One region of the Xylocopilactobacillus apicola genome, then DNA from elsewhere that is predicted to be linked to it. Evidence: predicted binding sites of a transcription regulator. Region 1 holds the regulator's gene; the other holds the start of a gene.
What was found. Region 1 encodes NrdR, which represses ribonucleotide reductase genes. Its sites were predicted from a motif close to ACACNATATATNGTGT; they were not measured.
Positions count from the first base shown of each region.

Region 2: the regulator NrdR is predicted to act here: its motif matches at 2,152-2,167, upstream of nrdH (glutaredoxin-like protein NrdH).

Region 1 is NZ_AP026802.1:975,071-978,491, reverse strand. Features, by position in the region: gene dnaI (primosomal protein DnaI) at 1-655, opposite strand, end outside; gene R8495_RS04875 (DnaD domain protein) at 656-1,954, opposite strand; gene nrdR (transcriptional regulator NrdR) at 1,955-2,470, opposite strand; gene coaE (dephospho-CoA kinase) at 2,457-3,068, opposite strand; gene mutM (DNA-formamidopyrimidine glycosylase) at 3,050-3,421, opposite strand, start outside.
Region 2 is NZ_AP026802.1:1,383,795-1,387,215, forward strand. Features, by position in the region: gene nrdE (class 1b ribonucleoside-diphosphate reductase subunit alpha) at 1-1,477, opposite strand, end outside; gene nrdI (class Ib ribonucleoside-diphosphate reductase assembly flavoprotein NrdI) at 1,467-1,841, opposite strand; gene nrdH (glutaredoxin-like protein NrdH) at 1,843-2,082, opposite strand; gene nusG (transcription termination/antitermination protein NusG) at 2,236-2,787, opposite strand; gene secE (preprotein translocase subunit SecE) at 2,805-2,978, opposite strand; gene R8495_RS06900 (HAD family hydrolase) at 3,053-3,421, opposite strand, start outside.

The sequences.
Region 1 (3,421 bases):
TATCATCTAAAATCAAAACTGGCGCTTTTCTAATTTGATTGATTAAATCAGCTAACGAATGATTTGTGATGGAATTTTTTAACTCAACTACTAGTGTTGGAATATGAACAAATAAGGTCTCTAAATCCTTTTTTGCAAGTTCATTGGCAACAGCGCCAAGCAAAAAAGTCTTCCCAACCCCAAATTTGCCGTAAAAATACGGACCTTTGATAAATTGAGTTGGCGAACTAATTAATTGATTAGAGAACTGGATTGCTTTAAAATAAGCATCTTGTCGATCATTTTGTTCAAAATCTTCAAAACATGCACGTTTAATTGTTGCAGGAGAATACAATAAACGAAAAAGCTGACTTTGCTTTTCCAGCCGCCGTTTTTGTAATAAGCGCTTGCTGGGATAATACTCAACTTCAATGCTATCATTTTCCAATTTAAGTCGCGCTAGATAATCGGCCTGAGGATCACGCGAAGCTTGATAAAATTCGAAAATCTTACTGATGCCTTTTTTAAAAATTTCCGACTGTTGGTTAATTTTATTTTGTGTCAAAAAATTCGCGATCTCTGGATCATTTACCAAATTTTCAACGATTTTATGATACTCTGGGACAAGATTATGCGTATTTATATACTCTTTAATTTTATCAGAAATATTTTCCAACTATTTTTGTCCCTCCAATTTCCGGCGCTTTTCTTCTTCTTGTCTAATTAATTCACTTAAATTCTCTTTAGAAACCTGATCTTTCGATGTCGTTTGATTACTATCTTCATTAAACCATTTAGGGACTGGTTTAGAGCTTTTTCGCCGCGTGTAAGAAGTCTTTTTCTGTTGGTCATGTTTGAAATTTTTAATGTGAACCAGAGCTTCTTCAGCGCTTTGAATCCCATCTTTAAGCCAATCATTAGCAACGACGTCGGTAACTTTCTGTGAGAGTGAAGTATATCGGTTTATTTCATAATAAATCAAGATATTAATTACTTCATTTGGTAATTTTTGGCGCTGAATTAATTTACGGACAATCGCTATCTCTGAATTACTTGGATAACCACCAAATTTGTCCTTTACTTGCTTAATAAATTCGTAAGGAGAAAGATTGATCGATTTTTGAATCAATTTTTGTTCTTCTCCACTCAATTTTTCAGTAGAAACAGTAGTTTTCTCAGCCTTTTTAACTCCATGACTAGCTAATCTTAAATTCAAATAATCAGTCAGTCGATCGGGCAAAAATTGATCGTTTTTTATGCTACCTGAGGTAATTAATGCATTTGCAAGTTCAAGTTCGTTGATGTTATAAAACATGCAAAATTCACTAAATTGTCTTAAATTGCGCTCTGTAAGCTGTTGACTAACCCCGTTTTTAGCCATTAAAGTCAAAAACAAATTTTGATCAAATTGAAAATTAATTGGACTACGGGCAGGCTGATAATTAAGCTCCGGCTTTTCTTGATTTAATCTTGTTTTAGCAAACTTATAGGCTGTAAAAAAAGGAGTCGTGATTTCCTTAAATTTTTGCACATTTGCTGGATGTAAGGTGTACTTTTCTTGAAGTTCTAAAACATTCTTTTCTCCCAATATTTCGTTTAAATACGAACTTAAAAGATCGTCTTCAAAAAATTTCTCCGGACTAACAGGTGCCGATAATTCATAAAGAAATAATGAACCAATAATATCTTTTCTTAAAAAAGTCCGCACCAAACCAATGCCCTCCAATTTGGTCAATGCTGATTCAATTTGACCAATGCTTTCTCCGGTAGCATTAATAATTCGCGTATGCTGATATCGATCGATTGACACCAATTTTTGGGTCGTAAGCTGCCAAAGGTACAAATATAAACTATTTGCATCTGTCCCAATTATCGGCAAATAAAGATCAGTTAAAACTTGTTGACTCAGTTCTGAAAAATAGTTAGCATTTGTCACCAAAAATCCATCACGCGGATGTAAATTACGACTGTTCATTTACTTTTTCCTAGCAGCAAAAGTACTCATCGAATTTTTTGCTAGCTGAGACCGTTTCTTTTTATTCTTTCGAGACATCGTTTGAAGTTCAGATAAAAACATATCAATACTTGAAAACTCTCGATAAACACTAGCAAAACGAATATAAGCGACTTCATCAACGTCAGCTAATTTTTTCATAACCATATCCCCGATTTGCCTAGTAGTTACTTCATATTCACTACTTAACCTGATGTGTTCTTCAATTTCATTAACAATATTATTTAAAACATCTTGACTAATATTGCGCTTTTCAGCTGCTCTAACTAATCCCCTTGATATTTTGTTACGGTCAAAGACCTGATTAGAACCATTTTTCTTGACCACAACTAAAGGGGTCGATTCAATTTTTTCAAAAGTTGTAAATTTGAACTTACATTTTTCGCATTGTCTTCTTCTTCTAATCGCTGTGTTCAGCTTGGTTGGCCGACTATCAACGACTCTGGTATCTTCAAAACCACAATTAGGACATTTCACTTTTATCCTCCTTCATTAAGTCAATTTTCTGTAAGATTGCAATTACTTGTTCTAAAACATTTGACTGAGTTGTGTCAACTATATATTTAGTTCTTTTGATCTTTTCTTTAATCGGCAATTGGGCGCATAGCTTTTTATTAGCCGTTGCAAAATCAAGGTGATCTCTTTTTTGAATTCGGTCTAAAGCTATTCGATCATCGGCAAATACCACAATCACCTGATCGACATAATTTTCATAATGTAGTTCATATAGCAACGGAATTTCAATAAAAACCGGTTTGGGAGCTGATTTCAGCTCAGCTAAAATTGTTTGCCGTAAAAAAGGGTCAAGAATTTTATTTAACTTCTCTAATTGATCAGGATGGCCAAAAACCAATGTACCAAGAGCTTTTCGATCGATAGCTCCATCTTTTTTAACGATTCCTTCGCCAAAAAAGTGGCAGAGTTTATCAATTGCATTTTGATCACAAGTTAAGATTCGGTGTGCTATCTGATCGGAATCAAGTACCATAAACCCTAATGAACGAATAATGCTAGCAACAAACGATTTACCAGTTCCAATCCCGCCGGTTATTCCAACTACTTCAGAATTTGACATTGTGGACAAAAATACGTTGAACGTCCGTCCAACTTGATTTTTTCAACCAAATGACCGTCACGTTTACACGTAGCTCCTTCTTGACTGTGGACTTTCAAGTAATCCTGGAAATGACCAATATCTCCGTTAGCATTTTTGAAACTAAAAATCGTAGTTCCCCCATACTTGATAGCTTTTTTTAAAATTTCCTTGGTTGCTTGCCAAATTTCCTTGGCGTCATTTAAAGTTAAATTGGCAGAAATGGAAGCTGGATGAATTTTTGCTGCGTAAAGAACCTCATCGACATAAATATTGCCCAATCCAACCACAACTTCCTGTGACAACAACACGACCTTAATTTTCCCCTTCTTTTT
Region 2 (3,421 bases), 410 kb from region 1:
AAAAGTAAGTTCCCGTAAACTCCACTGACTCCTCTGATCCATACATGATCTGATTTTGGGCCAAAAAAGTATGCAAGCCCATTGCACCTAATCCAATTGAATGAGCCAATCGATTACCCTTTACAATTGAGGGAACTGTATCAATGTTTGAGTTATCAGTAACAAATGTTAATGCCCGAACCATGGTCTCAATTGATTTGCCAAAATTCTTAGCTTTCATCAAATTAGGAATATTTGTCGAACCTAAATTACAGCTGACATCGCGCCCCAACTCTTGATAAGTTTGATCATTATTTAAAACGCTTGGCGTTTGAACTTGCATAATCTCTGAACAAAGATTACTCATCACAATTTTGCCATCAATTGGATTTGATCGATTGGCAGTGTCGACATTAATTATATACGGATACCCTGACTCTTGTTGGAGCTTTGAAATTTCCGTTTCGAGGTCGCGCGCCTTAATTGTTGCCTTCTGAATTTTTGGATTTGCAACTAATTTATCGTATTCCTGAGTCAAATCAACGTAACTAAACGGTACCCCGTATTCTAACTCAACATCGCGAGGAGAAAAGAGATACATCTCTTCGTCTTTGCGAGCTAATTCATAAAACTTATCTGGCACAATCACGCCTAACGACAAAGTTTTAACTCGAATTTTTTCATCCGCATTTTCTTTTTTTGCCGACAAAAAATCGACGATATCTGGATGAAAAATGTTTAAATAAACGACTCCTGCTCCTTGACGCTGTCCTAACTGATTTGAATAAGAAAAACTGTCTTCAAACAGCTTCATTACTGGCAATACACCACTTGCTGCATTAGCATAGCCCTTAATCGGAGCCCCAGCTTCACGTAAGTTACTAAGATTAATGCCGACGCCTCCTCCAATTCGAGAAAGCTGCAAAGCAGAGTTAATTCCACGCCCAATTGAATTCATATCATCTGTCAATTGAACCAAAAAACATGAAACAAACTCGCCTCTTCTTGCTCGTCCCGCGTTTAAAAACGTCGGGGTTGCCGGCTGATAGCGTTGATGAATCATTTCATCAGCCAATAAAATTGCCAGCTGCTCATCGCCCTCAGCTAAATAAAGGGCATTAAAAGCGACCCGATCTTCAAAGGTTTCCAGATAATACTCGTTATCGTTGGTTTTTAAAGCATATTGCTTAAAGAACTTGTAAGCTGCCATAAAACTTTTAAACTTAAAATCAGCATCATAGACATAATTAAAGAGTTTGTTAATAAAAGGCAGCTGATAACGAGCTAAAAAGTCCTTTTCTATATATTTGTGATCGGTCAAATAATTTAATTTTTCTTTTAAGGTCGGAAACCATTTTAGATTTGGCTTAACGTTCTCCTCAAAAAAAGCCTCAATTGCTTTGTGATCATACTGCAGCGGAATCTTCCCGTGATCAGGAATATTAATTTTATTATTCAGTTTGAAATAAGTTGGATCTTTAATTTTACTAATTGCCATGGTCTAGTCTTTCTACAATTTCTTTAACTTTGCTAACATCTTCTTGCGTACCATTAAATTCATATGCGTATAAAAGCGGCAAATGGTAATCAAGGCAAAGATCTTTGGCGGTATAAATAAATTTTTCTGCAAAATTTCGATTGCCGCTACCAATCACTCCGCGACAATTTTGCAAGTTATTCTGATATTCCAAAAAATCATTAACAACACTGGTTGTTTCTTCGTCATAGGTCGGAACCAACAAAACAAAGGGCTCTTTGAGCGTAAAAAAAGGATTAGCTTCTGTGATCTCTTTATTCGCTAATCCCAATTTTTGTACAAATCTTTTAGTTTGACCAGTTATGGAAAAATAAACGAGTTTCACATTAAGCAACAAGCTTTCTAAGCTCATCTGGCCGAAATCCAGTCAGAGTAAGTTCATCAGCTTTAATCACTGGTAAAGACATAAATCCTTCGTTCATCAGTTCTTCTCTTGCCGCAGGCTGTTCATCAATATTAATTTCAGAAAAAACAACGCCATGTTCACTTAGAAAACGTTTAACCATCTTGCATTGCATACAATTATTTCTTGAAAAAACTGTGATTTTCTGTTTACTCGAATCCATCTTTAAATTACTTCCTTGATTTATGATACCTCTAGGATAAGAAAAAAAAGAAGTTCCGTCAAGGAACTTCATCTACATATAGTATGTTTTATTATTTTTATTGAACAAACACGTCAATAGCTAGAAACCCTTGCCTGAAGCGATTTCGAAGTACTAAATTTTTTGGACCTGAAAAAAATCGACTTCAGTATCAGTATCTCGCCCAAACATCTGAACGCTCAAGTTCAATTTATGTCGATCAACATTAATATCATTAATCTTACCCTCTAAACCTTCAAAGGCACCATCAATGACCTTGACGCTTTCACCAATTTCAAAATCATGATTTACCGGAGTTGCAGCAGCAGCTTCCTTCGCCAAAATGTCTTCAACTTCTTCTGGTAAAAGTGGTGCTGGCTTAGAACCCGCGCCATGAGAACCAACAAAACCTGTTACGCCAGGCGTGTTCCGCACAACAAACCAAGAACGATCGGTCATCACCATTTCTACTATTACATATCCTGGAAAAGTTTTTTTCTCTTCCGTCTCCATTTTTCCAGTCCGAGAGTTCTTAACTCGCTCTTCAGTAGCAGGAACAATGACATCAAAAATATAATCTTCCATGCCCATTGATTGAGCACGTGATTTTAAGTTTTCTTTAACTTTATTTTCATACCCTGAATAAGTATGTAAAACGTACCATTGCTTTTCAGCTGTTTCAACCATAAATCTGCCTCGTCAATTTAGAATATAAATTTATTCAATAATAGAGTTAAGACCATGTCACAAACAGCAAAGTAAGCCGCAAAAATGATGGCATAAGAAATGACAGTCCAAGTGTCGTGTCTTGTTTCTTTACCAGTTGGCCAAGTTGTATCTTTTATTGTCTGCCCAACGCTCTTGAAAAATTTACCCATTACAAACTCATCCCATCCTATTTTTAATTATTATCGATTATATCACAGATCTGCGATACTTCAAAAAATTAATCTTAATCATATTTGCCAGCTAAAATTTGCTCAATAGTTTTTAAGACCCCTTGCTCGTTGTTACTTGGAACTACTTCTAAGGAAACTTGTTTAATCTTCTCGACCGCATTGTCCATTGCAAAGCTATATTTGACACTTTCTAACATTTCTAAATCGTTATAGTTATCACCAAACGCTGCAACTTCGCTAGGGTCAATCTGAAGTTTAGTTAAAAGTTTAGTAAGCCCTGTACTTTTATTGACGCCTTTTTGGTGGATATCGAGACTTTGTCGACCACTAGTAACAAGATCGACATGCTCACCTACCAAATCGCGCAAATAACTGACGAGTTCATTTTGAATATGAAGCGAAATATTGTAGAAATTGTCATC